DNA from 3 places in the Peribacillus sp. NPDC094092 genome. Region 3 is predicted to be linked to each of the others. Evidence: riboswitches for the same ligand, from Rfam matches in the RefSeq annotation. Region 3 holds a riboswitch; each other region holds the start of a gene.
What was found. A riboswitch is a leader RNA that binds a small molecule or an ion and turns the genes downstream of it on or off. The one in region 3 is predicted to bind cobalamin.
Positions count from the first base shown of each region.

Region 1: linked by a shared signal. The riboswitch ahead of ACQKNS_RS01620 ((2Fe-2S) ferredoxin domain-containing protein) and the one ahead of ACQKNS_RS25280 (hypothetical protein) in region 3 are both predicted to bind cobalamin.
Region 2: linked by a shared signal. The riboswitch ahead of metE (5-methyltetrahydropteroyltriglutamate--homocysteine S-methyltransferase) and the one ahead of ACQKNS_RS25280 (hypothetical protein) in region 3 are both predicted to bind cobalamin.

Region 1 covers NZ_JBNNUC010000001.1:342,783-356,189, forward strand. Annotated here, with positions in the region: gene ACQKNS_RS01610 (sirohydrochlorin chelatase) at 1-157, opposite strand, end outside; gene cobJ (precorrin-3B C(17)-methyltransferase) at 176-1,813, opposite strand; gene ACQKNS_RS01620 ((2Fe-2S) ferredoxin domain-containing protein) at 1,828-2,196, opposite strand; cobalamin riboswitch at 2,347-2,537, opposite strand; cobalamin riboswitch at 2,740-2,935, shown strand; gene ACQKNS_RS01625 (hypothetical protein) at 2,919-3,089, shown strand; gene ACQKNS_RS01630 (energy-coupling factor ABC transporter permease) at 3,110-3,853, shown strand; gene ACQKNS_RS01635 (energy-coupling factor ABC transporter substrate-binding protein) at 3,855-4,166, shown strand; gene cbiQ (cobalt ECF transporter T component CbiQ) at 4,153-4,929, shown strand; gene ACQKNS_RS01645 (energy-coupling factor ABC transporter ATP-binding protein) at 4,948-5,793, shown strand; gene ACQKNS_RS01650 (YozQ family protein) at 5,890-6,108, opposite strand; gene ACQKNS_RS01655 (alanine/glycine:cation symporter family protein) at 6,295-7,716, opposite strand; gene ACQKNS_RS01660 (class I adenylate-forming enzyme family protein) at 8,142-9,716, opposite strand; gene ACQKNS_RS01665 (acyl-CoA dehydrogenase family protein) at 9,744-10,916, opposite strand; gene ACQKNS_RS01670 (LysR family transcriptional regulator) at 11,086-11,991, opposite strand; gene ACQKNS_RS01675 (MFS transporter) at 12,110-13,348, opposite strand.
Region 2 covers NZ_JBNNUC010000005.1:2,182-15,588, reverse strand. Annotated here, with positions in the region: gene ACQKNS_RS20785 (glutamate synthase-related protein) at 1-410, opposite strand, end outside; gene ACQKNS_RS20780 (glutamate-1-semialdehyde 2,1-aminomutase) at 747-2,039, opposite strand; gene ACQKNS_RS20775 (hypothetical protein) at 2,184-2,504, opposite strand; gene ACQKNS_RS20770 (ABC transporter ATP-binding protein) at 2,655-3,662, shown strand; gene ACQKNS_RS20765 (ABC transporter permease) at 3,710-4,501, shown strand; gene ACQKNS_RS20760 (ABC transporter permease) at 4,506-5,291, shown strand; gene ACQKNS_RS20755 (DUF2975 domain-containing protein) at 5,512-5,997, shown strand; gene ACQKNS_RS20750 (DUF2975 domain-containing protein) at 6,033-6,512, shown strand; gene ACQKNS_RS20745 (helix-turn-helix domain-containing protein) at 6,549-6,677, shown strand; partial or broken gene ACQKNS_RS20740 (acyl-CoA thioesterase) at 6,850-6,981, opposite strand; gene metE (5-methyltetrahydropteroyltriglutamate--homocysteine S-methyltransferase) at 6,978-9,284, opposite strand; cobalamin riboswitch at 9,433-9,624, opposite strand; gene ACQKNS_RS20730 (potassium channel family protein) at 9,870-10,289, shown strand; gene bcp (thioredoxin-dependent thiol peroxidase) at 10,352-10,822, shown strand; gene ACQKNS_RS20720 (aminopeptidase) at 10,833-11,942, shown strand; gene ACQKNS_RS20715 (D-2-hydroxyacid dehydrogenase) at 12,091-13,035, shown strand; gene perR (peroxide-responsive transcriptional repressor PerR) at 13,192-13,407, shown strand, end outside.
Region 3 covers NZ_JBNNUC010000009.1:7,626-13,562, forward strand. Annotated here, with positions in the region: gene ACQKNS_RS25265 (DUF4129 domain-containing transglutaminase family protein) at 1-1,917, opposite strand, end outside; gene ACQKNS_RS25270 (DUF58 domain-containing protein) at 1,914-3,074, opposite strand; gene ACQKNS_RS25275 (AAA family ATPase) at 3,107-4,063, opposite strand; cobalamin riboswitch at 4,253-4,472, shown strand; gene ACQKNS_RS25280 (hypothetical protein) at 4,630-5,175, shown strand; gene ACQKNS_RS25285 (ABC transporter substrate-binding protein) at 5,179-5,937, shown strand, end outside.

The DNA.
Region 1 (13,407 bases), on a different contig from region 3:
TGCCTTTGGATATATTCGGTGCCGCAAATTCCAAGAAGCACGTTTCTACAAGGAAGCGCTCTTCCAATGCCGGAATCATATTTTCAATAAAATGAAGGACTTCTTCGTTTCCCGAAGCCAAGCGGCTTCCGTGTCCTACGAACAAAACTGCTTTCATTTACTTTCCCCCTCTTGATTAGTCTTCACAAGGCGCAGGCTCTATGTTTATTTTGGGAGCGATGTCCTGATAAGAAAAATTCTGTATCTTTTTCGAACGTTTGAAGTATTTAAAAAGCCGCTCATTTGGATGGGCATTTTGCTTATACTCCGCGACAATGTCCGTAATCAGTTCAACCAGCTGTTCCGGTTCGATGCCTTCTGCAACAGGCTGACCTGGATGGGCTGTTCTTCCAACCGGTTTAGCCCCAAGAAATAAGTCAAACTTCCCTTTTCGGAAGACAATCCCGATATCATCCATCACAGCACTATAACAAGCCATCCCACACCCATTAAAACCGATGTTAAGTTCCTTGGGCATTTTCATTCCGCCAAGCACCCGATGTATTTCATCCGCATAAGGAATGGATTCGGTTTTTTCACCATCACAGAAATCACATGCTTTTAATGACAGTACATCCCCAATCGGTGACAATAAAAAGTTTGCAGATTGCAATTTTCCCGTAATGACTTCCGGATCCGTTGTCGGAATCTTTAATACGATTTTATGATTTGGCGTATATTCCATCGTGCCCTTTTCCCCGACAACTTCCGCAAGTGTCATCATTTGTTTGGGAGTGAATTGTTTATTCGCCACACCTGGACTAACGGCAAGTTCGAATACCGACTCCATTTTTTGCTGAACAATTGGCTCAATGGATTGCAAAACGGTTTGACCCTTGACTCTTGACAGTGCTTCCATTGCCATTTCAAAGGAAGCTGGCTTCTTTTCAGGTGCTTTTGTAAGTAATCCAACTCCTCCAGCAGATTCGGTAAAGGCTTCTTGATCTAATGCCCACGGTTCCGCTTCCTTTTGCAGACGCTGATGCGGCTTCAATGGTTGCTTTTCCGAATTCAAAGTATATTTCCTTTGATAGCCTCTTGGTGTGATGATTTTGTCATCATATAAAAAGGTGGATGAATTACCAATGATGACGGTGGTCAGCATCCCAATATCGTGATTCAACATATCTTTCAAATTGGTTATGACAACATCCTGCCTATCGCGATATGCACTTTTCACCAACCCGACAGGTGTATCGGGCGAACGGTAGCGAAGGAGAATTTTCTGTGTTTCAACAATTTGCCTGGTCCGCCTGCCGCTGCGCGGATTATACAGGGCAATGACAAAGTCTGCCATTGCAGCTGCTTCAACCCTTTTAGCGATCAGTTCCCAAGGTGTTAAATGATCACTGAGACTGATCGTACACGAATCGTGCATGACTGGTGCCCCAAGTAAAGATGCACAAGAATTGATTGCAGAAATGCCAGGAATGACTTCAATGCCCACTCCAGTTTCTTCTTTCCAGCCTTTTTCAATCAATACTTCATAAACCAACCCAGCCATCCCGTAAACTCCGGCATCCCCGCTGGAAATTACCGCAACTTTCTTACCCAGCTCCGCTTGTTTCACTGCTTCCTGTGCACGTGATACCTCTTCTGTCATCCCCGTACTAATAATCGTTTGATCTGTAAGCAGTCCCTGAATGAGTTCAACATAAGTTTTATAACCAATGATGTAGTCACTTTCTTGAAGGGCTTCGACAGCACGTTTGGTAATGTGTTCAAAATTCCCTGGCCCAAAGCCCACGACGAATAATTTACCTTTTGTACTCATTAAGACATCTCCTTTTACGCTTTGTTCTTTGAAATACCCGTATGAGCAGGAAAATCTGGATTGGGTGTCATTTCCCCATCATTGAATTGGTAGATCATTTGTGGAACAAACTCCCCATCATCGATATGGCTGACAATCTGGCGACCGAAATCAGGCGTTTCCACTCGATACCAGTTTCCTTGGGGATAGGCAATCACAACACATGCATCCTTACATCTTCCGTTACACCGTGTCCTGGTTGTATGGATTTTCAAGTCCAGTCCTTTGGAAGCAATTTCATCGCGAATCGCTTGAGTTACTTCTTCCCCGCCCTTTTTCATGCAGCTACTCCCATTACAAATCAACAAATGTGTATTTGTACCCATTAAGTTCCAAGTAGTCATCTTCTTCCTCCTGCTTCAGGGAAAAGGCAAAATAAAAAACCTTAACAATAAGAGTTAAGGTTTAAAAAAACTATATGAATGAGGAGCACCAGGCAAGAATGCCCAATCTCCCAAAATCGTCATAGTCCTTCTACCTTTCCCTCCGAAAAGTATCATGCAATTTTAAAAGCAGGTTTCCTGGCTAACGCTTCATTTTACTTTGTCCCTTCCCGGCAACAATGCCAGTGGTTATCGACAATTTCATCAGCGTTTACAGTAGCGGGGGCTGCATCGGATTTTCACCGATTTCCCTATTATCCCTTGCTTATTCAAACAAGAGCACTTTTAAAATGAAATATTTGGTTTTAATATACATATATAACTAACTTTATCTATCATATAACAACTTTATGAAAATTCAATAGTTTATTCCGACTGTTTAGAAAAGTTTAATAGTGTATATTCTGCCACAAGCCTTTCCTTGCAACAAACTTAGTCAAAAAAAAAAAAGATAGTGTAGCTGGAATTATTTCTTTATGGTACACTATACGAGAATTTTCTAAATAATTACATAAGTTTTATGGTGTTGAATTTTTCGGAATTCAGCTTAAAAGGGAAGCCGGTGAAAATCCGGAGCGGTCCCGCCACTGTAAAGGGAAGTCCTATTACTTTAACTTTAATCCACTGTCAAATGAGATGGGAAGGATGTAATGGGATGATGAACCAAAGCCAGGAGACCTGCCATGAAGCGTGAAACTGTTTCAACCTACGAGGATGGGTGTGCGGATCAGGCAGAAAGGCCCATTGTTGGTTTATGCTGCAAAATTCCTGTTCATTACGCACTTCTTTCCTTTGAGAGAAGTGCTTTTTATGTTGGGTGCGCCTTTCTTCTCAAGATTGATCAGAAAAATTAAAAGTGTTGAAGGGAGAAAGAATGAAAAGAACCAATTGGAAAACCATTTATTTTGTCATTTTACTGCTTTTTGTTCCAAAACGGGCCATGGCCATGCATATCATGGAGGGCTTTTTACCCATTGAATGGGCAATATTCTGGTGGGCCGTGACGCTTCCATTTTTAATCTTGGGTTACCGGTCCATTAGAACCAAAGTAAGGGAAAATCCAGAAACAAAAATGATGCTTGGCCTATCGGGTGCATTTGTATTTATTTTATCGGCCCTAAAGATCCCTTCCGTTACGGGAAGTTCTTCACACCCTACCGGAGTTGGTTTGGGTTCCATATTATTCGGACCATTGGCCATGAGTGTCGTTGGCTCAATCGTTCTGTTATTTCAAGCTGTTTTACTGGCTCACGGAGGATTGACGACATTAGGGGCCAATGCATTTTCCATGGCTGTTTGCGGACCGCTCATTGCTTACTTCGTCTTCAAGGGCGCAACTAAATTGGGATGGTCATTTTCACTTGCCGTTTTCTTGGCAGCTGCTTTTGGAGATTTGGGTACTTATGTGGTAACTTCCGTTCAACTTGCTCTTGCTTTTCCATCCGAGGTAGGAGGATTCATGGCCTCTTTCAGTAAATTTGCAGGGATTTTTGCCCTGACCCAAATTCCCTTGGCAATCAGTGAGGGGTTATTGACAGTCGTCGTGATGAATTTCTTGAAAAAATACAATTTGGGCGAATTGAAATTGCTGCGAGTTTTATCTAAGGAGGCCCGTTAACATGAAAAAAAGTTTATTGCTGCTTTTCCTGGTCGTCGTTCTTGCCACCATACCGTTAATCACACAACAAGGAACGGAATTTGGCGGTGCCGATGGGGAAGCTGAAGAAGCCATCACTAAAATCCAGCCGGAATACAAGCCATGGTTCAACAGTATTTGGGAGCCGCCCGGTGCAGAAACCGAAAGCTTATTATTTGCGCTGCAAGCTGCAATCGGAGCTGGTTTCATTGGTTATTTCATAGGTGTAACGAGACAAAGGAATAAGCAAGCCAAACAAGAAATTCCTGAAAAATCGAAGCATGTTACTCATTGATAAATATGCCTATTTCAATGGGCTAAAGGATGTACATCCGTTGGAAAAGATGGTTTTTGCACTCTCCCTTTTGCTATTTTCGTTAACGGTAAGGGATATGATCGTTTCGCTCATCACTTTTACGGTGATGAGCGCTTTAATCATTTTTGCGGCAAAAATCCCGCTTTCTTATTATCTTAAATTACTTCTATTACCAGGATTTTTTATACTATCAGGAACAATTACCATCCTTATTTCTTTTACAAGCAAATTTACTTCGATTTCGAATATAAGGTGGTCCTGGAAGGTCGGGAACTGGCAAATATTCATCAGCGATGACAGCGTAGGAACAGTGATCAATTTGATCACTGTCGTATTAGGCAGCATCAGCTGTTTATATTTCCTTACCTTAACTACACCCATTACCGTCATCTTATCGGTGATGAGAACACTTAAAGTGCCTTCCTTATTGATCGAATTGATTGAATTGACCTATCGCTTCATCTTTATCTTTTTAGAAACAGCTTTGGCCATTCACCAATCACAAGCTTCACGGCTGGGGTATGGTTCGTTAAGGAAAGGCATTCGATCTCTTGGATTACTGATCTCATCATTATTTTTAGGAGTATTGCAGCGCTCTGGACATTTGACGATGGCCATGAACGCAAGAGGCTATCAGGAGAACCTTTCCTTTATCGAGGATACTTACACCTATTCCTTACGCAATTGGCTTATCGCGATTTTCATACTGGGAAGCTTGATATTCATTAATGGAATTTTGTAAATTGGAGGCAAACCAAGAATGGACGAGCATATTTTTCATATAGAAGGCCTCACCCATCAATTCGCAGATGGAACGTTCGCTTTAGACAATCTTTCGCTAACGATCCAACAGGGTAAAAAGATAGCATTATTAGGCAATAATGGTGCCGGCAAATCGACTTTATTCCTCCATTTAAATGGGCTTTTACAACCTACATCAGGTAAGATCAGATTTAAAGGCAAGAAAATGAAATATGACCGTAAATCATTACTATCATTACGAAAGCAAGTCGGGATCGTTTTTCAAGATCCCGACTCGCAGCTTTTTTCCGCTAATGTACAACAGGATATATCGTTTGGACCGATGAATTTAGGATGGGATAAAAATGCAGTCCAGGAGAAAGTAAATTGGGCAATGGCAGAAACGAAAGTAACCGAACTGAAAAACAGACCCACACATTTTTTGAGCCTAGGGCAAAAAAAACGTGTCGCCATTGCAGGGGTACTCGCCATGGAACCCGATGTGTGGCTCTTGGATGAGCCTACTGCTGGATTGGATCCTTATTTCTCAAGACAGATCATGGGTCTGCTGGACAGTATCCACCTCCCTGACAAAACGATAATCCTATCAACTCATGATGTTAATTTAGCTTATCAATGGGCTGATGAAGTCGTTGTCATGAACGATGGTAAGGTCATATACCAAGGAGACCCTGTTTCCGTTTTCCATGATGAAGACGTTTTGCTGCAGGCACATCTGGAGAAGCCATGGGTTTTTGAAATGTTTCAAGCCCTCCTTCAATCAAGGGAACCTGCAGAAGTGCACCTTTTCCCAAGAACGAAGGAAGAATTGCTTTTAATGTTGGAGACTGAAAGGATCTATTAATTAAGCATCCCCTAGCTTTTGTTTCATCCAAAAGCTAGGGGATATCTTTAAAATAGCAGGCGATAATTCTTGATCCAAAAAAACGAAAATCTATAATTACTTATCTTCCTCAGATCTTTCTTTTGCAAGCTCAATATCACTTCCGTTTACATCATCAACGACTGCTTTTATTTCGCCTTCCGCATAAGTATCCGAAACTTGTTCGTGGGTTGTAGCCAGTCCAGAAGATAAATCATCTTCCCGCTTATAATCATTAACTTCATATGTTCTTCCTGCGATTTCTGAAGATTCATTTTTTGTTTGCTTGCTATCCATTTTTTTCACTCCTAGTTTTTAAATTGTCCAATCATCAATTGACAGCAGTATTAAAGACAAAGGTATTTTGTGTAAAAACTGAAGCAATATTCAATAATGATAAAAAAGGAGGGAAAAGGCAAAAAAAGCTTACAAGTAAAATCCCCTTTCAAGGACTTTACTTGTAAGCTTATTGAGAGTTTAGGCTTACTTCTTCACATCCGTATTATCGGAAGGGTCACCCCAACATTCCACATTCTTCAAACCTTTAATATTGTTCACATGGAAGACAGGATTTTTCCCACTTTTCTTTTGCTTTTGATAATCCGCCAGTGCAGCAAATGCAATCTTCCCCAGTAATGCTATGGCAACCAGGTTGATAATGGCCATAAGCGCCATCAGCAAGTCAGCCAGTCCCCAAACAAAATCCAATGAGGCAAGAGAGCCGAATATCACCATCCCTACGACTGCTATACGATAGATGTTTAACCAAACCTTATTTTCATTGATGAAGCCAATGTTTGACTCTCCATAATAATAGTTGCCCACAATGGAGCTAAAGGCGAATAACAGTACAATGATGGCAAGGAATATACCCGCCCAAGATCCCAATGCCGTTCCAAGGGCATTTTGGGTAAGGACGATTCCATCCGTTTCCTTCGATGTATAAAGACCTGAAAACAAAATGATGAAGGCAGTCGAACTGCAAATGATGAGCGTATCGACAAAAACACCTAGTGACTGAATGAGCCCTTGCTTGACGGGATGACTGACATCCGCCGTCGCGCCGGCATTAGGTGCACTACCCATCCCTGCTTCATTTGAAAATAGGCCGCGCTTGATTCCCTGCATCATGGCTGCTCCCAGTACTCCACCAGCCACTTCTTTTATTCCATTAAATGCACTTTCAAAGATCAGAACAAAAACACCCGGTAACTCGGTAATATTCATGATGATGATAATCAACGCCACTATCACATAGGCTCCTGCCATGATCGGAACGATGACTTCAGAGACCTTTGCAACCATTTTGATCCCGCCAAAAATGATGACAGCCGTGACGATTGCCAGAATGACAGCCGTCACCCACTTTTCAATCCCAAACGATTCGTTGAATGCGCTTGTAATCGTATTGGCTTGCACCGAATTGAAAGCTAGTCCAAATGTAAGCGAAATCAACACAGCGAAAGTGATGCCCATCCAGCGGGCATTCAATGCTTTTTCCATATAATACGCAGGACCGCCGCGGAATGCATCCCCATCCCTGACCTTATAGATTTGAGCAAGTGTACTTTCAATGAAAGCCGAAGCAGATCCGATCAGTGCTATTAACCACATCCAGAAAACGGCTCCAGGGCCGCCCGTCGTGATCGCTATGGCAACACCTGCAAGGTTACCCGTTCCTACCCGGGAAGCCGTACTAATACAAAATGCCTGAAAGGATGTCACACCTTTTTTTTCCGCAGTGGCCCCTTCGCCCAATAGCCGGAACATTTCCCCTACCATTCTGAATTGAACAAACCTCGTGCGGACGGAAAAATAAAGACCCAATCCAATCAACATGATGATCAGTATGGAAGACCATAACACATCATTTGTCCCACTAATAAAATTTTCTAAGATCTCCATTAAAACAAACCCCTCTACTTCATGCTAATTATTATTATAAAAACATATACAGCTATAGTTTATTTCCCTATTCATTGGGGAGATAAACAAATGAAGCCATAAAAAAAGGAAATTCCGTAATGAATCTCCAATACAATAATATATTATATCCTAACATTCTATTTTTTTCATTCATGAATTGATGGAATCTATCGAAATATATACTATTTCAATATCATTTCCTTTGATTAAAAATCTTTCTTCACTTCATTTAACATTGTCTGCAACGTTAATTAAATACCTAATCAAATCAACTTAAATATAGAAAAGCCTCACACGACCTGTTTCCAGGTTAACGTGCGAGGCTTATTTTGCATTCCTCTCTCTTATATTCTGGTTAGCTGTTGGCCTCAATGTTGAAATTAGATCTTTTATGTCTGCCACTCCTATATGGTTAGAATACCTTGTGCAAACATCTTTCTTAATTCTTTCTTATCAATTTTTCCAATTGGCGTTAATGGAAACTTATCTAGAAAATAGATTACTTTTGGAACCATATACTTTGAGGTTCTTTGTTTGCAGAAAGCAATTAATTCCTCACTAGTACAGTTCAAACCTTCCTGCAGTGTTGCAATCACACACACTACTTCTCCCCAATCTGGATGGGGAACACCTATGCAAGCACTTAATGCAACAGAAGGGTGCAGGTTCACCACCCGCTCAACTTCTGAAGAATATACGTTCATCCCGCCTGAAATGATCATATCTTTCTTTCGATCCACAATATAAAGGTAACCGCTTTCATCCCATTTACCAATATCACCTGTGTAGAACCAGCCATCACGGATGTATTCCTCGGTAAGATCGGGTCTTTGATAATAACCTGCCATCATCGCTGGCGATTTTACGATAATTTCGCCAAGCTCGGAAGGTTTTACATCATTTCCTTCATCATCAATTAGTCGGATTTCCGTAAGAATGCATGGTTTTCCACAACTTTTCAAAACTTCCGAATTGTTATGATAAGCCCATACATGAGCGCTTTTCGATAGTCTTGTAATGACAATATTACATTCAGTCATGCCATATTGCTGGCGCATGATGGGCCCGAATACTTCAAAAGCCTCTTTAAGGCGCTTTTGTGAAATTGGTGACGCGCCGTAAAAAATATTGCGCATGGAGCTCATATCATATTCCATCTTCTTTGTCTGATCAAGTAGTCTATATAACATGGTCGGTACCATGAATGTCGTCGTAATTTCATATTCCTTTATCGCCCGTATGAATTCTGCAGCGTCAAATGAGCCCATCACATGGACATGGACGCCTGAAACTAGGGATCTCCAAAGTAATGAACCGGCTGAATGCACAATAGGCGTACTTAGCAATACCCGGTCTCGGTCGTCAAGTGGGTCTTCGATAGCGGCAGAAAGTATGGCAGCGCCGAGTCCCTTTTGGGAATGCATGACGCCTTTCGGTGTACCCGTTGTCCCGCCTGTATATGACAGAAGGGCAATGTCTTCCGCTTCAGCTAATGGCAAGTCTAAATTATTTATTTCAACGGGCCATTGAAACCGTTCAAACTCATCTGGATAATTAATATTAAAGCCAGGAAGCCCAATGACATGGACCTCTTCCTTCTTCATTTCTTCCAAATACTCAAAGAAGGTGTCAAAGTGTGTCTTTGTAGCTATTATGACCACTTCTGGTTTTGCTTCCTTTAGGATGAATTGCACTTCACGTTTCCCCAATTTTTCACTTAATGGCACTAAGGTAGCTCCACATTGCTGGATGGCCAAACCAAACATCACACTTTCCAAACTGTTTGGAATGATGGTCGCTATGCGGACACCTCTTCCTGCACCTATGCGAAGTAAATAAGAAGAGATAAGTTCTGTTTTCTTCCATAACTCGTCGTAGGTCACCGTTTCCCCGGTTGGCAGCAAGGTAATGGCAGGCAGTTCGCCGAATCGTTTCATTCCTTTATTCAACAGTGACTGAAATGTCAACTTATGAAGCATGTATTTTTTCCTCCCCCGAAAAAGGTTTTACCCTTTTAATAATGCTTTGGCAATTGTATTTTTTTGAATTTCCGAGGTTCCGCTCAGAATCCGATACATCCTTGCACTCCTGTACATTTTTTCTACAGGATGACCTTTTACCAAGCCTTTGGAGCCAAAAATTTGGATGGCCTTATCAGCCACACGGCTATTTACTTCTGAAGCAAATAGCTTTGCCATGGACGTACCGGCCCGATCCTCTTTTCCTTGATCAATTTTTTCAACCACATCATAGACCATGCACTTTGCTGCATAGATTTCCGTCGCCATTTCTGCGAGCATATGCTGAATTGCCTGAAAATCACCAATGGGCCGGCCGTGTTGGATTCGCGTTTTAGCATGCTCAATGGATAAAGTGAGAAGGTGTTGAGCCATTCCGATAAAGCCGGCCGCATGGGAAGCGCGATTTGTGTTTATTCTCTTCAATCCGAGCAGCAACCCTTTTCCTGGTTCTCCGATTATATTGGCGGCAGGCACTCGACATTGATCGAAATTCAATTCAGCATGTATGCGCTCTCCTGATAAGGGAACTTGAATTTCTCCTAGTTCGAACCCCGAATGGTTGGGAGTTTTTTTATCTACTAGGAAAGCAGTGATTCTTCCTTTATCTCCTTCCTGATATTCTTTCGCTATGACAATGGCGAAATCAGCATAGGGTGCAGCACTGATAAAATGCTTTTTTCCATTCAATATATAATCATTTCCGTCTTTAACGGCCGTTGTTTCGATAGCAAAGGCGTCAGATCCGGCATTTGGTTCTGTAAGGGCAAAGCAGCAGCCCGCTTCCCCCTTCACGACGGGCATCACATATTTTTCTATTTGCTCCGGTGTAAAGCTTTCCAACATCTGACCAATTCTTAGCGGCCCGCCAATCTCGCCGATAACCTGACCCCATAACACCGCTCCGGAACGGGCCAATTCCTCCTTGAACATGCATAATCCTTTTAAGCTAACATCTTGTCCACCATACTTTACAGGGAGGTTAATTCCGTAAAAACCCAATTCCCTTGATCGTTTTCTTGCCCATCTTATGGCTTCCATCGGGATATCCTCTTCAGCGTTCAATCCATGCTCCTGTTCATATGGAAGCAATTCATTTTGAATGAAATCCTGCAACTTTGCTTGAAGTACCTCTAATTTCTCTTCCTGCGTTGTTACCATATGTTTCCCCTTCCACTTTTTGATTTTTGTTAACTATTCAAATATTTAAAATGTTATAAAATTAATTTTAAATGTAAATAAAATTTAAGTAAAATAATGATATATGATATAAACATAAAAAAAATTGATATAAATAAAAAAAATATTAGTTCCCCTTGATCATGGGAAACTAATACTTAAGAGTAGTATAGAATTCGAGACATTTAATAAACTCCCTTGCAGCTTTTGAAAAATACTGCTTCTTAGAGCGAACATAACCGAATTCCATTGTATTATTTTCTAACTCCACCAAAGGAATGGCCACAAGTTCCCCGCTTAGGAAATAGGGGTCGCTGTTAACACCAATATCATAGGAAAAGGCAATGGCTAATCCCTCAGCGACGGTTTTTTTAATGATTTCTGTATTATTTGTAAAAAACAAAATATTCATCTCACCGTAATGATCAAAAAAACCTTTGATGAACGCCTTCATTCTTGGTCCGTTGTATACGACCAAATTTTCGTCCATCAGCTCTTGTGGGGTTATGCTTTTACGGGTAGCTATAGGGGAATTCTTACTGACCGATACAATCACTTTCGCTTCCATTAAAGGTTGAAATTCCAACTCATGTTCTTTTGGCTTAACCTTTGGAATGTTCAAGAGCCCTATGTCTATCTTATCATTCAGTACTTCTTCGGTTATCTCTTGTCCCCCTTTTTCTTCAATCACAATTTTCACCTCGGGATACTTCTTCTTAAATAAAGCCAAGGATTTAGGTAAAACCGTAAGAAATAAACCCTGTGTAGAGGATAGGCGTAACTCTTTTTCCATCGTATCTGAATGTATTTGCGCACTGTCCCTTATTTCTTCCAATTTACTTAATACTTCAAGAGCTTTCTGGATGATTTCCTTTCCGTCTTCTGTAGGTATGGTGCCTAACCGTGACCGCTTGAAGATTTTTATGCCTAATTCCTTCTCCAGACTGGTAATGGCCATGCTGATTCCAGATTGAGAGATATGGAGGCTCTCTGAAGCCGTGGAAATCGAATTTACCTCGGCCACCTTTATGATATATTCCAACTGTTCAATATTCATGGTTCATTCTCCTTCTAGCCTATTACCAATATCATACCTCGAACAGAAAGCCCTTTCAATTTTAGAGAAGAAGAATCAGGACATCTCGAACTGTCTTCTCGAAAGCAGTGTGCCGGTTTTATACAATGGTAGTCGTTTTCTCGTATTCTTTAACGGGTTGTTCCCGATTATTTTTAATAGAAACGGCAACAACAGTTCCCAATAACGCCATTATCACCAAAAACAGGAAAGCTGCATTATAGGAATCATTAAACAAACTGATAATCAAACCGAGGGCTAAAGGAGAAACCGCACCTGCAATTTGACCGGCAAAAGTTACAAGTCCGGAGGCAGAGCCCGTAAGTTCCTTTGGTGAGTATTTTATGATAATCGTATATAGAACGGTTCCAAAGAAAGACAGCGCTATGGAGTTGAGAGTGAGATAAGTGATGAAAAGTGCTATGGATGTGGCGTTAGACATTAAAAAGAGAAAAATTGCCGATAATAAAGCTCCTGCAGCAGCAAGATACTTCTCCCGGTTAGCCATATGCTTATCCAGAAGCCAACCGCTTACATTGAACATCAAGAAACCAAAAACATAAGGGATTGCCAATAAACCCCCGGCGGCTATTAAATCAACCCCTTTTTCCTTAACCAAATATATAGGCATCCAAGTGATCAGCCCATAGTTGATAACATTTGAGATAAACTTGAAAGTTATGAGTTTCCAAATGTTTTCTATCTTAAATAATAGTTTCAGAGCTACTTTTTTTTGTTTCGGGTTGTCTTTTTTAACCTCTTGAGTTCCTTGAGGCTTTAGAATGAACCAAATACCGAAAGAAATTAATATCCCTAGAACCCCAGCAATGGTAAACATGCCCCGCCAACCGAAAGTTACAACCATCGAAGCTGCAAGTGCAGTACCTAATATCCCGCCAATATTCTGGGCAGACAGGAAAAACGAATTCGCCCGGCCCCGCTCTTCTTCCGGGAAGTTATTTCTTATAGTGGACATACTGGCAGGATAGAAAGGCCCTTCCCCTAACCCGAACAGAAAACGAATGAATAATAAAGACATAAATGACCAAGCAAACCCAGACATAACAGTGAACAGGGACCAACTAAACAAAGAAACAGTAACCATTACCCTTGCTCCATATTTATCGGTCATCCATCCGCCAAGCGGTTGCATGAGTGAGTAACTAACAAAAAATATACTAATTAAAAAACCTGTCTGGGACGTATTGAGATGAAACTCATCTGCAATAGGAATAATTCCGACATTTATGGCCACGCGATCAAAAAAGCTTAAAATCATTCCAACAAATAAAAGGCCGCTGATCATTAATTTTCGCTTCTTACTTGCATACAGCTGCATTCCTCATCACTCCATCTTATATATTTTCACAAAACTTTTGAATTATAGGTGAAGCGCTT
Region 2 (13,407 bases), on a different contig from region 3:
CCCAATGCCTCGGAACGGTAGGCTTTATCCGTTTCGAATATCAATGAGAGACCATGTTGGAGCAGTTTCTCCTTGACTTCGATTTTTAAGTCGTTAGCTTCTGTTTTTTTGCTTAAAAATAAATGGCCGACTATGAAGGAATCTTGATCGACGATGCTTGAATCGACATTTACCGCTTCAAGCTTCTTTTTCCAAAGAGCCCGGGGTATATCGATATGGATGCCGGCGCCATCGCCTTCACCATTGATGAAGCCGCAGCGATGGTTCATTTTAACCAGGGCGTCGATACAGGCAAAGATGTTTTCGTTGGTTGGGATTTTCCTTTTTTCGATGCAGGAAACGATACCACAGGCATCATGTTCTTCCTTGTGAAATTCCTTGAATGTAGCAGGTGTCCATTGTTGGGCCATAAATATGGCATGAATAAGGTTACCCTTATTCTCTGCCTTTCACCTCCTGTAGCATGTGTTTAGTGGGGGAAATATTAGTAAACCCGAACAATAGTCCAAGTTTTGATAGATTGAAAGAAAGTGTATAAATGTATATAAATGTATCCATATCATATCATTTAAATATTCAGAAATCAATTTTTTATACAATGGGATGGATGTTGTAACTGATGGGATTTATATGGGAAGTGGCCTCAAAGGCCAATATTAAAGATTTATTACAGGGAAATAAGAAACCCCCAAGATAGATGTACATCCTGAGGGTGTATAAAAAATGAATAATTATGCTGATTCGATTTATTGCATTAGGTTTTTGAATGCATGTTCAACCGCTTTTAGAGTATAAGCGATATCGTCATCCGTGTGAGCGATTGTCAAGAACCAGGCTTCGTATTTTGACGGTGCCAAATTGATTCCCTGGTTGAGCATGAGTTTGAAGAACTTGGCGAACATTTCGCCATCCGTATTTTCCGCCTGCTCATAGTTTTCGATTTTTTCTGTCGTGAAATAAATCGTCAGCGCCCCTTTAAGGCGATTGATGGTGATCGGTACATGGTATTGGCGAGCTGCTTTCAGGATACCTTCTTCAAGGATTTTCCCCAGCCGGTCTAGTTCGTCATACAGCCCTTCTTCTTTAAGTACTTCTAAGCAAGCGATCCCGGAAAGCATGGAAGCCGGATTTCCTGCCATCGTACCCGCTTGATAGGCAGGTCCCAGCGGGGCGACAGAATCCATGATCTCTTTTTTACCGCCATAGGCACCAATAGGAAGCCCGCCCCCGATGATTTTTCCAAGCGCGGTCAAATCGGGTTGAATTCCCAAGTAGTCCTGTGCCCCTCCATACATGAAGCGGAATGCTGTGATGACCTCGTCGAAAATGACGAGTGATCCGGCTTCGTGAGATATTGAAATGACTTCTTCCAAGAAGCCAGGTCTTGGTTCCACGATTCCAAAGTTGCCGACGATAGGTTCAACCAGGACGCCAGCAATTTCATTGCCCCATTTATCCAGTGCTTCTTTAAATGACTCGATATCATTGAAAGGTACCGTGATGACTTCTTGTGCGATGCTTTTTGGAACGCCGGCAGAGTCCGGTGTACCTAAAGTGGACGGGCCGGAACCAGCAGCGACGAGAACAAGGTCGGAGTGTCCATGGTAACAGCCTGCAAACTTGATGATCTTATCCCGTCCTGTGTAAGCGCGGGCAACGCGGATGGTGGACATGACGGACTCGGTTCCTGAATTGGTGAAGCGGACTTTATCCATGGATGGTATGGCTTCTTTCAACATTTTGGCAAATTTCACTTCATGTTTTGTCGGTGTGCCGTATAAAACGCCCGTTTCTGCAGCTTTAACGATGGCCTCCGTAATATGTGGATGCGCATGCCCTGTGATGATCGGGCCATATGCCGCTAAATAATCGATATATTTATTCCCATCAACATCCCAGAAATAAGCACCTTTGGCATGATCCATCGCAACCGGTGAACCGCCGCCTACAGCTTTGTAAGAACGGGAGGGACTGTTAACCCCGCCAACGATATGTTCCAATGCCTCTTTATGTAAAAGTTCCGAATTACTAAAATCCAATCTTAAAACCTCCTAAAAAATATAAACATATTTCATCTTAATCATAGCACTTTTCCGTCCGTAAATCTGGGGTCGAAGTCTAGGAAATTTGATTAGTTCCCTCATGGAAGCACTGCAACCCTGGAACATCGAGATTCAGGGCCTTCATTTTGATTGCGAACTGGGGACGGATCCCAAAAATCCGGTTATGAAAGTAAGGATGGCCAAGATGGTTTCAGGGTTTTCGATGTCGAATGATTGACGGTTCATTTCGCCCTGGGCATGGTAATAAATGAGATGGCCAGTCCCTTTCTCTTCATTAATGCAAAGATGGAAACTGATGGGGGTGCTTTCTATCGACCCGCTGGAATCCCTTTGGATGACCTGGCATAATAATTCACCGTACTCATCTTCATAAAGGAAGTCATATCGAAGGTCGAAAACGACCTTTTCAATTTGGGATAGTAATAATTTTTTGATATTCATAGCATACTCGTTTCCTTTATATATGTATCTGATACAACGATCTTTTCGCCCTGAAAATGGTATTTGGCATCCAAGCATTTTTATTGTCTAAAAAGGTTAGGTTGGATAAACTAATTCATTAGGACAAGAGATTACGGAGGATGTAACAGGATGAGTGATGCAATTCAAGTGAAACAGCTTCGGAAGGAATTTAAGTCGGCATCAAGCCGTACAGGGCTAAAGGGTGCCTTCCGGGATTTACTTACCAGAAATTATAAAATCGTCCCTGCCGTCAATGATATCAATTTTACTGTAAAAAAGGGTGAGATGGTAGCTTATATCGGGGAAAATGGTGCAGGGAAATCGACCACGATCAAAATGCTGACAGGTATTTTGGAACCGACAGCAGGTGAAATCACGGTCAATGGAATGAATCCGCATAAAGAAAGGGAAAAGTTCACTCAGACAATCGGAGTCGTATTCGGCCAGCGCTCTCAGCTGTGGTGGGATATTGCAGTTCAAGAATCTTTTCGGCTGCTAAAAAAGGTCTATAAGGTAACGGATGAACAATATAACGATCATATGGAACATGTCATCAAGACGCTCGATATCGGACCATTGCTGGACAAGCCAGTGCGTAAACTCTCACTTGGTCAGCGAATGCGCTGCGAGCTTGCGGCAGCCTTGATCCACAATCCGCCTTTGCTGTTCCTCGATGAGCCGACGATTGGACTAGATGTACTCGTGAAAATGAAGATTCGTGAGTTCCTGAAAGAAATCAATGAGAAATATAATACGACGATTCTTTTGACTACCCATGATTTAGGTGACATTGAAGCATTATGTGAACGTGTAATCATGCTTGATGAAGGACAGATCATTTATGATGGGGAATTACAGAGTTTGAAAGATAACTGGGCTGAGGAAAAACAAATCCATTTTCAATTCATCGAGCCGATCGCATTGAAGGAATTGCAATCATTGGCGCTTCCATTTACTGCTAACTGGGTTTATGATGAGAAAAATCAAACATACATTGCCTTGTTGAGAGAAGAAAATGATCATATTTCACAGCTTGTTTCGGCTGTTGTATCTCATTTTAAAATAAAGGACATCAAAATCCATGAAACGTCCATTGAAGAGATTGTTCGCAACATTTACGAAGAAGGCACTGTCTGACTCTCTTATCATTAAGAAACAACGTGTCTACAAGAAGGGGGAGGGCAATGGGAAAGTATCTCGCAATGATCCGCATGCGTTTTTTGATGATGCTTGCGTATCGAACGGATTATTATACCGGCATTTTAATTTATAGCATCAATATCGGTGCCTATTATTTCTTATGGAATGCGATATATGGGGAAAAAAGCTCCATCCAAGGACTTTCAGGAATGCAGATGACAACCTATGTAGCGGTTGCATGGATGGCGCGCGCTTTTTATTTCAATAATATTGACCGCGAAATCGCCACTGAAATTAAAGACGGCAAGGTCGCCATTGAAATGATCCGGCCTTATAACTATTTAGGCATGAAAACGATGCAAGGACTTGGGGAAGGGATATTTCGTTTCTTCTTCTTCTCGATTCCAGGAATGCTGCTGGTTGCTTTCATTTTTCCTATCGAATTGCCGCACGAGCCGGCTACGTGGGGGATGTTCGGCATTTCCTTGCTGTTCAGCTTCATCATCAATACACAAATTAATTTATTGACCGGAATCACTACCTTTTTCTTATATAATAATGCCGGATTGATCCGGGCTAAAAGGGTCATCATTGATTTATTTTCCGGTCTGCTGCTGCCCATCAGTTTCTATCCGTTATGGGCACAGGAAGTGATGAAATATTTACCCTTTCAAGGGATCAGCTATGTACCAAGCATGATTTTTACGAACGGGTACAGTTCAGGCGAAATTGGCATGGCGCTTTTACAGCAGTTAATTTGGTGCATCATTCTCATAATACCGATTCAGCTTTTATGGATAGTCGCAAAAAAACAGCTGATTATTCAAGGAGGTTGACGGGATGTTTTATGTATCGATGTTTTTTCAATATGTGAGTCAATATATGAAGACCAGATTGCAATATAGAGCCGATTTTTTCATGGAAATCCTTTCTGACCTGCTGAATCAGGTCGTGAATCTGGTATTTATCTTAGTCGTGTTTGGGCATACTCAATTTTTAAGCGGCTGGAGCCGTGAAGAAATCATATTCATTTATGGATTCTTCCTCATCCCATTTGCTCTTTTCTCTGCCTTTTTCAACATCTGGGATTTTAATGACCGCTATATTGTCAAAGGGGAAATGGATCGGATATTAACAAGACCGATACACAGCCTGTTTCAAGTCATTTTAGAAAGAATCGAGCTGGAAGCGTTATTTGGTGTTGTGACCGGTTTGATCATTATATTTTATTCGGCGATTTCATTGGATCTTCATCTTGCGTGGTATGACCCGATTCTTTTCATCATTTTTGCAATAGGCGGGGCCCTTGCTTATGCAGCCATATTCGTCGCGATTGCAAGTATTGGGTTCTGGTCGGATGCGAAAACTTCCATCATGCCAATGATGTACAATATCGGGAACTACGGGCGCTATCCAGTTGATATTTATAATAAGATCATTCGTTTTGTCCTTACATGGGTGCTGCCATTCGCGTTTGTTGGTGTTTATCCGGCATCCTATTTCCTAAGAAAAGAAGAGTGGTATGCATATGCATTTGCCACACCTGTAATCGGGATTGCCTTTTTCGTGATATCCGTTTTCATATGGAATCAGGGAGTGAAGAGGTATCGCGGGGCAGGGAACTAAAAAAACCCCTTCAACAGCATTCATGTTGAAGGGGTTTTTATTTAGTTAAGTGGAAAGTAAGAGCATTTCTTTGTAATGAGAAATGCTTTTCATTGTTGTTGAAATTAAAAGGATATTTCAATAACAATAATAATATAATAATAAACAATACTAATTTATTGTTAATCGATAAATAATTATGCTAAAATCAGGTTGTCTCTAAATAAGTGAGGTGTTTTAAATGAATGGTAAACGAGGCTCAACCACTTTCTTAAAGGTAATTATTTTCCTAGCTGGAATTGCAGTGCTTGCTTTATGTATCTATTGGTTGCCTAAGATAGCCATTAAAGATGCAAAGGTACATCCAGATACGGCTTATTTCCTAATCCCCTTTTTAGTATGTGCATATGGATTCTGTATTACGTTTTCTGTTGCGTTGTATCAAGCATTTAAACTACTAACCTATATCGAAAAAAACAATGCTCTCTCTGAATTATCCCTTAAATCTTTGAAGCTTATAAAAAAATGTGCTTTTACAGTCATTTTCCTCATTCTGTTAGGAATAGTAAGCTTAAAGGTGCTTTCTAAAATCACAGGAGACGACCCAGCAGGTCCTATATCACTAAGTTTAATGGGTGTTTTAGCAACAAGTATCATCGCAGCCATTGTGGATGCACTTCAAAAGCCATTAAAAAATGTCCCATATATTAAGTCGAAAAATGATTAACGGTTTGAGAAAATTTAATTAACGAGGTACTTTTTATGAAACAAGTTACGACATTCTTTTTAAAGCTAGCTGTTATTTTTATAGGAATCCCAGTTCTTGCATTGTGTATATTTTTAGTTCCCCATATGGCGAATTTCGCAGCAAAAATGTTTCCAAATATTGCCCCAATGAAATATCTCGTTTTCATCGTGATGTATGGAGCGGCTGTGCCTTTTTACTTTGCTCTCTATCAGGCTTTCAATCTTTTACGGTATATTGACGTGAACACAGCGTTCTCGAAATTATCTGTAAAGGCGTTAAAGAACATAAAGTGCTGTGCGATTACAATCAGTGGTTTGTATGTATTAGGTTTGCCACTCTTTCATTTAATAGCGAAGAAAGTTGACCCTCCTATTGGATTAATGGGACTCATCATCATTTTTGCCTCGTTGGTTATCGCTGTTTTTGCTGCTATCCTCCAACGGCTTCTACAAGAAGCGATTAACATAAAATCAGAAAATGATTTGACGGTCTGAGGTGGGGGATATGGCAATGATATTAATATTGATGTGATGTTAGCAAAACGAAAATTGAGAATGCAAAAAGCGGTTCGTTTTTCAACATTAGAAGCGATATGTAAGACTTTGGGTTGTCAGCCAGGTGAGATTTTGGAGTACAAAAGCGACGAAGACACTCAATAAAAACAGATAACAAATTTATTAACTAACGGGAGTGGATAGAGAATTTAAGGGATAGCCATTAATCTATCCCTTCTTTGCGTTTATTGATGTTTTTTACTCAGAGAATTCCATTGAGAATTGCATTGATATTAGTGACAAAAAAATATGATGTGATTTGCAATTTTTGCACCTCAGCTATTTTATCAACATAGGCCATTACTTTTCCGCCAAAGATGGTATTGTGATGATTTGTATCCGGTGGAAAAACAAGGTCGGTTAAAAAAGTCCGTGACTGCTGTGGATGGGCAACGTCCTTTTCAATCATTGGCCTGTTTGTTTGGCTAAAAGGTTTTCGCGGACGATTTTTGCTGCTTCGACCATGTTTTTCAGGGAAGCGATGGTTTCCGGGATACCCCTTGTTTTCAGGCCGCAGTCGGGATTGATCCAAAACTGGTCTTTATCCAAAACCTTGATGCCCCGTTCAATCATATCGACCATTTCTTCCACTGCCGGCACACGCGGGCTGTGAATATCATAGACGCCCAGGCCAATACCTTTTCCATATGTCTTTTCCTCGAATGCGGAAGCAAGCTCTCCGTGACTACGAGATGTTTCGATGGAAATTACATCGGCATCCAGGGAGGAGATGACATCCATGAAACTGTTGAAGTCGCAATAGCACATATGCGTATGAATTTGGGTTGTTTCCTCCACGCTAGATGTGGATATCAAGAATGAATTCACAGCCCAGTTCAAATACTCGTCGCGATCGCTTTTTTTCAATGGCAGACCTTCTCTAAGTGCAGGCTCATCAACCTGAATCATTTTAATTCCAGCAGATTCCAATGCAATGACTTCTTTTTCCAAAGCGAGCGCCAGTTGATAACAAACATTCTCCCTGGAAATATCATCACGGACAAATGACCAATTCAAAATCGTAACAGGACCTGTAAGCATTCCCTTCACCGTCTTCTTTGTCAGTGATTGTGCGTATACACTTTCCCTGACTGTCATCGGTTCGATGAAATGGATGTCGCCGTAGATGACTGGTGGTTTCACGCAGCGGGAGCCATAGGATTGGACCCAACCCTTTTCCAGAAAGACGAAACCGCCTAACTTATGGCCGAAGTATTCAACCATATCCGTCCGTTCGAATTCCCCGTGAACGAGAACATCCAAACCGATTTCTTCCTGGATCTCGATCCACTTGCCGATTTCTTCGTTAACGAAATTTTCATATTGCTGAGCGGTCCAATCTCCTCTTTTGAATTTTCCGCGTGCTTGTTTAACTTCGAGTGTCTGCGGAAAGCTACCGATCGTAGTCGAAGGAAGAAAAGGCAATTTGAAAAATTCCTGTTGTTTTTGGTAACGCTCTTTAAATGGAATGTGACGGCCGGCGGTCCTGGTTTTAACCTTTTCGACTTTCGATTGTACAGCCCCATGATTCCGTGCATTTGAACTTGCTAACATTTGCACCGTAAATTTATTGGCATCGACTTTTTCAGCGATTGCTTCAAAGCCTTGATTATTCCCTTTGACCAAGAGTGTGATTTCCTCAAGTTTCTCATCTGCGAAAGCAAGGGCCTGTTTCACTTTCTTTGAAAGTGCGGATTCATTGCGAACGGTCACTGGGACATGAAGCAGGGAACAAGATGGCTGAAGCCAGATTCGGTCTTCGGCTACCATTGTCTTTAAAGTCTCGATCAATTTAATTTTCTTCGATAAATCAGATAGCCAAATGTTTTTACCGTCAATCACACCTGCTGCAAGCACTTTGTCCTTCGGGAAGCCGAATGCTTCAAGATTACTTAAATTTCTCCCTTTATCATGTACAAAATCAAGACCGATTCCTTGGACTTGTAATTCGATGACTTCTTGGTAATGTTCCACGGCATCAAAGTATGTTTGTAGCATGATGTTCAGGTTTGGTGCTGCTTCATTCAATTTTTCATAGAGGAAAGTAACAGTTTGCATATCATCTTTGGAAATGGATGAAACTAGTGAAGGTTCGTCCATTTGAACCCACTCCACGCCTTCTTGCTCCAACTCCCGCAGGACTTGCGTGTATAGGGGAAGCAAGCTCAGGATGATGCCAGGGATCTCTTGTTTATTGAAGCCTTTGGAAAGAGAGAGGAAGGTATAAGGCCCGATCAACACGGGCTTCGTTTCAATCCCTAGATTTTCCTTGGCTTCCCGATATGCTGCAAGTGGTTTATTTTCTGTTAAAGTCAGCTGTGGCACTTTTAATTCAGGGACAATATAGTGATAGTTCGTATTGAACCATTTCGTCATTTCGGAAGCGACTTCATCATTGTTCCCGCGAGCCATTGAATAATATACGGAAAGGGGAACGCTATCGCCTTCATAGGCTGAATAACGTTCAGGAACAAGACCGAACATGACGGACATATCGAGCATTTGATCATAGAAAGTGAAGTCGTTGACAGGAATGAGATCAATGCCCCGTTGTTTTTGTTTTTGTAAGTTTCCTAAACGGATGGCTTTTAGTTGTGCCGTAAATTCCGCTTCATCGATTTTACCTGACCAGTAAGCTTCCAATGTACGTTTCCATTCACGATCTTCCCCGATTCGAGGGTAACCCAAACTACTGCTTTTCAAAATTCCCATCCTCCTACATTCATTTGATTGAGCAATAAAAAAAGCATTTCTAACCGTCAAAGAAGAAAGTTAGAAATGCTTAAAATAAAGAGGCATGCAAAAAATGCCACTTACAATTATAAGGTCCCTAACACCTCCCTATCTCCCGTAGGTTAAAACAGTGTTGTCGAAATAGGCAGGTCTCCTGACTTAGGGATTAACATTTGCGGCGGGCCTTCCCGATCGTTGATCAGTGGCATATTGGATGGCGCTAACACTCCCATTACAGTGGCGGGACCGTGCCGGAATTACACCGGACTTCCCTTTTAATCCTAATTTAAAATTAGGAACCTATTCCCACATATGAAATTTTGCAAAACCTGCCTTTATAAACTGTTTGCAGGCTAAAAATTTATAAAATAAAAATTATTATAAAAATTTAGATAATATTAGCATATCCGACCAAAAGGGTCAACATGATAAAAAGATTCGGAAAAAGTATCGGTTTATTATGTGTGTGGGTGATAAGGATGAGGTCTGTTCCTAAAAAAGAATATATTGTTTGGACATGGAGTATGTATAGATGGAGTGGCGTATTGAAATGGGGCGTGGGGGATGACTTTCTACATCTTGATTGCAGGAATCATTTTTTGCATGGTGATGAGCATTCGTACGTTATTTCTTGTTGAGTCGGGAGGAAAGAAGTTTTCTCTGGAGGATATGCTATGGCTTGGCAATTTATATGCGACGATATTGGTTGGATTTGCACTGATTTATTTATTATACGAGCTTCAGAATCATTCGGTGATTCTTGATATGGGCAATCGGTTGGATGGTACTTTCTATGAACAGTTGAAGACATCTTTTTACTTCAGTGCGATGACGATGTTTTCTGTAGGGTATGGAGATATAGCCCCGATTGGCATGGGCAGGATGATAGCCACCATTCAGGCTTTCATCGGATATACACTGCCGGCAGCGTTCGTGATTCGGACAGTTATCGATCTGGAGCAGAAAGATAGGAAGGATAAATGAAAGTTGTGTTTCTTTCGATTATTGGGTACTCTTACCATAATGAAAGAAAAGGAGGGTTCAATATGACTGTTAAAATTGGAGAAAAAGCACCTGATTTCAAACTCCCTGCAAACAATGGTGAAATGGTTTCCCTATCGGATTTTAAGGGGAAAAACATTGTTTTATATTTTTATCCAAAAGACATGACGCCAGGTTGCACCACGGAAGCCTGTGATTTCCGGGACCATAATGAGCAATTCGAGGAATTGAACGCGGTCATCATTGGTATTAGCCCAGATCCAGCGGCGCGTCATGAAAAATTCATCGAAAAACATGGATTGCCTTTTCTGCTGCTGGCTGACGAAAATCATGAAGCGGCTGAATCATTTGATGTGTGGCAATTGAAAAAGAACTTCGGCAAGGAGTATATGGGGATTGAACGTTCAACTTTCCTGATAGATAAGGCTGGTAAGGTAGTCAAAGAATGGCGTAAAGTAAAAGTCAAAGGCCACGTCGAAGAAGCGCTTGAAACTCTTCGCGCCCTCGAAAAATAAGGACAGGCAGATGAAGGATGAGCGAATAAAGAAGCTTGCAGCCAGGCTGATTCATCATTCGATACAAATACAGCCAAAAGAGAGAATCCTCATACAGGGACATATCAACACGAAACCATTATTGAAAGAGCTGATCGATGAAATATACAGAGTGGGTGCTTATCCATATGTAGAACTCGAAGACGATGAGATAAGCCGCCACCTGTTACAAGGCAATGTGAAGGAACAACTTGACACATCTTCGCAATGGGCTCTGAAGAAATATACGGATATCGATGCAGTCATCATCATCACAGGGGAAGAAAACGATGTGGAAATGACTGATGTTCCCATCGAGAGGCACCGTCTTCAAGGGGAGGCCATGAATTCCCCCACACTTTTCTATGTAAACAATCGACGTTGGGTTTTACTTAATTATCCCACCAACGCATCAGCGCAAAAAGCCGGCATGACCTTAAACACGTACCAAGACTTTCTGTTGAATGTATGCACCATGGATTACGGGAAAATGGAGGCGGCCTTGAAACCGTTGAAGCAATTGATGGAACGGACTGACAAAGTCAGGATCGTTTCACCAGGGACGGATTTGACCTTTTCCATTAAAGGTATGCCGGCCATCATATGTGCCGGAAAAAAGAATTTACCGGATGGGGAAGTGTTTACGGCACCGATAAAAGATAGTATCAATGGAAGGATATCCTTCAACACACCCACAACCTATGAAGGAATCACCTTTAGTGATATAGAATTAAGCTTGGAAAAGGGAAAAATCATTAAAGCCACTTCCAATCGTGACTCTGAAATGAATCGAATTCTGAATATTGATGAGGGGTCCCGGTTTATCGGGGAGTTCGCAATTGGAATCAATCCATACATATTGGAACCTATGGACGATATATTGTTCGATGAGAAAATAAGCGGAAGTCTGCACTTGGCTATTGGGCTAGCCTATGAAGAAGCGGATAATGGAAACCGTTCATCGATACATTGGGACATGGTCTTGATTCAGCGTCCCGAATATGGGGGTGGTGAGATCTATTTTGACGACGTCCCGATCAGAAGGGATGGCGATTTCATTTTGCCGGAATTACATGCATTAAACCCAAATTCTTTAAAATAAAGCCTTTTTTAATAAGGGTAAGGCTTTTGTCCAACTCAAAAAGGGGACACTTGAATATGCTTTATTAAGGGAATACCTCCTCAGAGAAAGTTGCGCGGGACACATAGAGCCCGTGTTTTTTTATGTTAATTAAAAGGGAGAGATGAACATGTTAATACTTTCTACTGTCATTCCAAGTGAAGGCATTCAAAAGAAGATGATGGAAGCTTTTCCTGATTTGAACTTCATTTATCAAAAAGGATGGACGGAGGGGCCGCTTCGTGAAGCGGAAATCCTAATTACATATGGTGAAGACATGACTGAAGAAATCATTGGGAATGCAGCGAACTTGAAATGGATCATGGTCATGAGTGCAGGGATGGAATTAATGCCATTTAAAGCTATTGAGGAACGTGGCATTCTGGTGACCAACGCGAGAGGCATTCATAAAATCCCAATGGCCGAGTATACGATAGGGATGCTTTTGCAATATGAAAAGAAATTGAAACTGCTTATGAAGAATGAAAAGGAAGAATTGTGGGATAGAAAGATTGAAGTAGGGGAATTGAATGGCAAGACTATGCTCGTTATTGGTGTCGGTGCAATTGGAGGGGAGGTGGCTCGTCTTGGGAAAGCCTTTGGGATGATGACTGTGGGAGTGAACAGGAGCGGGAAGCGAGTGGAATCCATTGATCACCTTTATACTCTGGATAATTTATTGGAAGCGATACCGGGAGCCGATTATATCGTGTCGGTCCTGCCAAGTACAGTTGAAACGAAGGGCTTTCTGAAAAAAGAGCACTTTAAGGCAATGAAAGAATCTGCAGTATTCGTGAATATTGGCCGCGGCGACCTGATGAACGATGAAGTGTTGATCGAAGCACTGGATGCCGGGGAATTGTCTCATGCCATCTTGGATGTATTTGATCCGGAACCTTTGGGAAAAGGGCATCCGTTTTGGAGGATGGAGAATGTCACGGTCACACCCCATCTATCTAGTAAAAGCGGAGAATATTTACCAAGAACCTTTGCCATTTTCGAAAAAAACATGCGTGAATACCTGAAAGATGGAAAAGACTTCATCAACGTAATCGACTTATCTAGGGGATACTAAACTCAATGCATAAATGGTATAGGTTCAATGTGTTCATGAATAAACTAAAAAAGAATGGTTAAGCCATTGAATTATTGACAAATTCAACGAATAAAAGGTACACTATTTATAAATATTACAATTTAAGAATTCATACTTAATGAGAAAAAGAGGTGGATGACGGTGTCTGAAGTTCAGTTAAAAGAAGCATTGGATTCCTTGAAAGATACCGGTGTAAGAATAACTCCTCAACGCCATGCGATACTTGAGTATTTGATAAGCTCCATGTCCCACCCTACCGCTGATGATATATATAAAGCGCTGGAAGGCAAGTTTCCGAATATGAGTGTGGCAACGGTTTATAACAACCTGCGCGTGTTCCGTGAGGTAGGT
Region 3 (5,937 bases):
AATCCACTTCCTTCTGAAGAAATAACCAATAGAAGTAAGTAACGATACACCTGACAGTGTGATGGCAATCCATTTTAAGAACCATTCCATGTTCCCAATACCAGTTTTTACGGGTGATCGGGTTTCCCTATCGGGAGTATCATGAAGTTCCCTGGTCTCTTTCTTTGTTTGCTCTTCATTAGTTGGGGTTTCTTCAGGGTTCTTCACTTCCTGTTTCAATTCCGAATCGTAAAATTCAACTTCCCCATCGAAACCCTTTGTCGGCTCGAAGGGAACCCAGCCTATCCCTGCAAAATAAACCTCGACCCAGGAATGTGCATTATTATTGGTCACCTTATAAACGGATTCGCCATCAAGGATTGATTTTTCCCCTTCCGTATAACCCTTTACCCATCTTGCGGGCATATTGGCGGCTCTTAATAATACGACCATTGCACTGGAAAAATTATCGCAATACCCTATCTGCGTCTCGAATAAAAATTGATCGACATAATCTTGATTGCTCTCCGGATACGGAATATCGTCCTTAGAATAAATGAATGCAGGTCCGTCAAAATAATCCTCAATGGCTTTTGCTTTATCGTACCAATTCGTTTCATTCCTTGTAAGCCGGGAGGCCAATTCATATATCCGGTTTGGCAATCCCTCTGGAAGCTGAGTGTTTTTTTCCATTATTAAATCCATCGATCCGTCGCGATCCGTTATTTTCCTTAACTCAGCTATATCAAAACTCTGCATATCATAGTTAAGCTCATATTCTTTCAGGGACAGTCGTTCGCCATTATCCTGTTCGGAAATAACTTTGTCCATACCCTGATAATATTTGAAATCCATCCCGTTTTTGGCCTCAATCCTTTTTAAATACCCAGACTGCGGATGAAGGATATGGGAATATGATTCCGTCATGGACACTTTTGCCGTCATTTCTTCTGTTCTCACCACTTCAGGAACGTCGTGAATATCTAAAGATGCCATATCCTGTCCGTTGGAAAAAGCGCGAAAGTCCGTTTCCAGTTTGGAAACCCACCCTTTACCTGTATAAATATCCTTGTTCTCGACTTTCCAGTAATGTCCTATAGGGGCATCATTATAAAAAACAATGGAGCTATCCGGCTCTATCGAACCGCCAAGTTCCGAATCGTCTTCATCATACCCGACACTTTTACGCTTCGAACCACCTTCTTCTTTCCCCGCTTTATTAGAATAAGAAGTAATATAAGGCACCGGGTCCGGCCACTGTGGAGAGAGCTTCGGGGCAGCGAAACCAACAAGGACACTTACCAATATCATGCCGGTCAGCATCAAGATCCACTTATTGATGGAAGCCATCGGAAACTGAATCCCCTCCTGTATCGTCAGTCGCAGCAAGGATAGAAGGCCTAGCATCAAGAAGCCGATGATGAATATTCTAATCATTGCCATATCCCCAACATAAGGAGTGAATGTGTCGAGTACAGATATAAAAATCACCGTTAACATGAAAAAGAAAAAGATGCTTTGCCTCACCATCACCCAGTAATGGATCAAATATGTTACAAGCCAAAGAAGGACAAAAAATAGCAACGTTCGAAATGGATTTGTGATCGACTCCCAATTCCCATCATATATAAAACCAAGATTGCCCGTAAAATCAGCTAGAAACCCTTTCAGCCATGACAATTGAAATAAAGCGTCTTTTGAATGGAGGAACTGTAATGAAATCATTATATAAGCAATAATGAGAATGAATCGGATTGACCAATGTATGCGGAAATAATGCAGCAGCAGGGAATAAAGCAAAAATAAGAGAAAAATGACGATATTACCTGTATCGGTGAGTTTATCGACAGGCCTTAACCATTCGGTAATCAACACCAGACCAAATGCATACATCAGGACATGCATGAACCTTTCCAACTTTTCGGTAGTGACATTCACTTTGCCATCACCTCTGATCTATCAAACTTTAGTTGGCCATGTTCAAAAAAGCTAACCCTTATCCCCCTCGAAACTGCTGTAGAACTTGACAACCTTTCCTCATCAGTAAGATCTGCCTGTTTCTTCACACATAACATTAATCCCTGATCAGGCCGGAATGCACTCAATTTGTCCACCTTTTCTAAAGTTAAGTCTGACACGATGAATATCACAGCAGCGTTTGCCGGAAGAATTCCCTTCCTGACATTTTCGTTCAATGCGTTTACAGCACTCGGCTCTTCTTTAACAAGTCTGTAAAAAATCTTTCGTTTCTGGTTATTGCCAGCTGCTGCCGGTATGACCATCCTTGATCCCATACTCACATACCCAATTTGCATGCCTTTCTTTAACATGGCGTGGACAACGGATGCCGCCATCACAATGGATTCTTCGAATAAATCCGACGGCTTTCCATCAAGCATGATGAATGCATCCCGGTTTTTCTGCACTTCAAAATCCTTCGTCATGATTTCACTCGTTCTTGCCGTCGCCTTCCAATTAATCCATGACAACTGATCGCCTGGCTGATATTCCCTTACTCCGGAAACCACTGAATGTTCCCGTTGTGTTTTCTTTGTTGAAATAACTGCCCCCTGATTGAACACTCGATCAAGATCACTGTGGGCAAGCTCATGATAACGAGGAAAAACGGTTATTTTCAGAGGTGAACTATATATCGCTTCCTTTTCCACCAATCCGAAAAAGTCCCCAATCCAAAAGCGGATCGATTGAAATGAATGTTCTCCACGCTCCATGTCTTCCAAGGTATATGACATGTTGAAGGTACGCCTGAATCCCGGAAAGATAATCATTTTCCTTTGGAATCCCCTATCTTCCAGCCGCTGAGGCAATTCCTCCTCTACCACCATAAATAATAGGGGCAGCCGGTTTTTACGGGTAAACGTCAATGCTATTTCAACAGATTCGCCGGCCTGGCATTCCCTTTTATTGACCTTTCTCTCGACAGTCAAATCATGCAGCGGATAAAACAGCAGAATCGAAGCGTACACAGAAAACGGCAAAAATGAATAAAAAATGAACCAACTGACAAAACCGCCTTGAAACATTGCATAGCAAAAAGAAACGGTCATGAGTAATACAAGTCCGACCACACTCATATTTCCCCTTAAAATGTTGATGAATTTGCGCATTAGGTCATAGCCCGCTTCACAGGCACTTGTGTTGTGGCCACAACTTCATGAATCACCATTCCAGCATCGAAGCCATCATAATTCGCTTCAGGTTTCAAAATAAGCCGGTGGGAAAATACAAATGGAACTAAATATTGAACATCGTCCGGCAGAACATAGTCCCTGCCCTGGATCAGCGCGTAAGCCTGGGCTGCCTTCATCAAGGCTATCGATCCACGCGGGCTTACACCTAGATAGACCCCTTCATGCGTACGTGTTCGATTCGCCAATTCAACAATATATCGTTTTATTGTGTCATCCACTATCACAGCCTTTACCTCAGCCTGTAATTCTATCAATTCATCCAAGGTGATGACGGATTCCAGCTCCTCAAGCGGTACCGTGTATTGAGCTCTATGAAGAACCTCTATCTCTTCTTCCACACCTGGATAGCCCATTTTCATTTTTAATAGGAATCTATCCAATTGAGCCTCCGGAAGCGGATACGTCCCCTCGTACTCGATCGGGTTTTGTGTCGCCATCACGAAGAACGGCTTCTCCAATCCCCTTGTGACACCATCAATCGTCACACTTGCCTCTTCCATGGCTTCAAGCAACGCAGACTGAGTTTTCGGCGATGTCCGGTTGATTTCATCAGCCAAAATAATATGGCCCATTATCGGACCAGGCCTAAAAATGAATTCTTGTTCCTTAGGATTGAAGATTGAAACACCAGTAACATCAGAAGGAAGTAAATCAGGTGTGAATTGAATTCGCTTAAATCTTGCACCTATAGATTTTGCCAGTGCCCTTACCATGACTGTCTTCCCCACGCCCGGAACATCCTCCAATAAGACATGTCCACCGGAAAGGAGTGCCACGATACTTAGTTCTGCTATATCCCGTTTTCCGATAATGACCTTCTCGATATTCCCCAGCACCATTTCCAGTTTTTGATTGACCTGCTTATAAATCATTCTCTACCTCCCGGGATTCACAATCTCACTATTATTTCATATCTTTTCTATGTCAAAAATTTTACATTAAGCTCCAATTAAACCTTACATTGTAAGTTTACTAGATATTCGGTAAACCATAAACGAATTTGTCTAAAAATATTAATGCGGCCTACTGCAAAAGGTATGGTAAACTGTTGCTAAGTGAATATGAACCTTGCAGAAAAAGGTGCTGCATTGTCAGCTTAATAGGGAATTCGGTTTAAAACCGAAGCTGTTTCCGCAACTGTAAGTGCTAATGAAATAAGACGTTTACCACTATTTGAGGATGTAATCACACGCCGATCACCGGCCATTTAACCCAAATGGGAAGGTTCTTAGAGTAAAATGACGCACAAGCCAGGAGACCTGCCTTTTTTCATCGTATTATGCTCTTCGGAAGATGGGAGATTGTACGGCTCTCCCATCTTTTTCTACTACAGATACATAGATGCCCGAAGCCGACCAAAACCCTTGGTCGGCTATTTGTCTTGCTGGGAAAAGCAATACGGAGGTCATTCACCCAATATGTAAAAGGAGGAGGGTTTATGGCAAAGAAAGACTTTCGGTTTTTATGCTACCCATACATGCGTGAGTCCGTATCGACCGTTGATTTTGAAATCCGCACAGACTCATTGACGACACAAATCGGCTTGGCCGCCTCGCTTACTGAGGACGTCCCCGTTGTCCACCGCGACTTAATGGAATTGTTGCCCATGGCCTACCATTTAAACGGTTCAGTCCGTGGGAAATTAGCCATTACCGGCGATGATCTCGACCGTTTAAGTGCAATTTACGACCGGTATGTCGCTGAAGTGAAGGACCAAATCGAAACATTCGTCCTTCCACAAGGATCAACCGCAGCATGTACTTTGCATACTTGCCGAAGTGAAGCCAAGAAGTCCGTGCGAGCTTTACACAAGGTAAGTCTTGAAAAGGAAATACCGGAAATTCTTTTTGATTATGCTCATTTGCTTGCAAATGTATTATTCGTGATGGCAATCTACGTCAATAAGCAACAAGGGATCGAGGAGATTCCTTTTATAAGTAAATCCTATCCAACCAAACCAATGAAAAAGAAAACGGAGGAATAAATAATGAAGAAAAACCTACGATTCAGTTGGATTTCCATGCTGATGCTTACGCTTTTCCTTACCGGATGCGGAGTGAACGATGATCAATCCTCAAAGGATAATAAAGATACTAAAAAGGTCGAAGAAATCAAGGACTATACCGTTACTGATGATACTGGCAAGAAAATAAAATTCGAGAAAATCCCGGAAAGGGTCGTGTCACTTCAGCCAAGCAATACGGAAATTTTATTTGCCCTTGAACAGGGTGATAAAGTCGTTGGCGTGACAGACTTCGATAATTATCCAGAGGAAGCGAAGGACATCGAACATGTTTCAGACTCCGTTAATATTAATACTGAAAAAATCATTGCCTTGAAACCTGATGCCATCATAGCTTATACCATCGGTGATGAAACGGCATTGAAACCACTCGAAGATGCCGGCATCCCTGTATTCATCATTAAATCTGCAGCAAATTTCGATGATGTATATGGTGATATCGGGCAGATTGCTAAAGTGATGGGTGTTGCCGAAAAAGGGGATGAATTAGTGAAAGATATCAAATCCCAAATTGCAAGTGTCGAAGAAAAAGTGAAAACTTTAGATGAAAAGGAACAAACATACTTTGAAATTAGCCCTGCTCCGGAAATCTATACAACAGGATCAGAGACCTTCCAAAATGAAATCCTGGACACCGCCGGCATAAAAAACATCTTTGATGACCAAAAAGGCTGGGTTAAAGTATCGGATGAAGAAATCGTCAAAAGGAACCCTGAATCCATC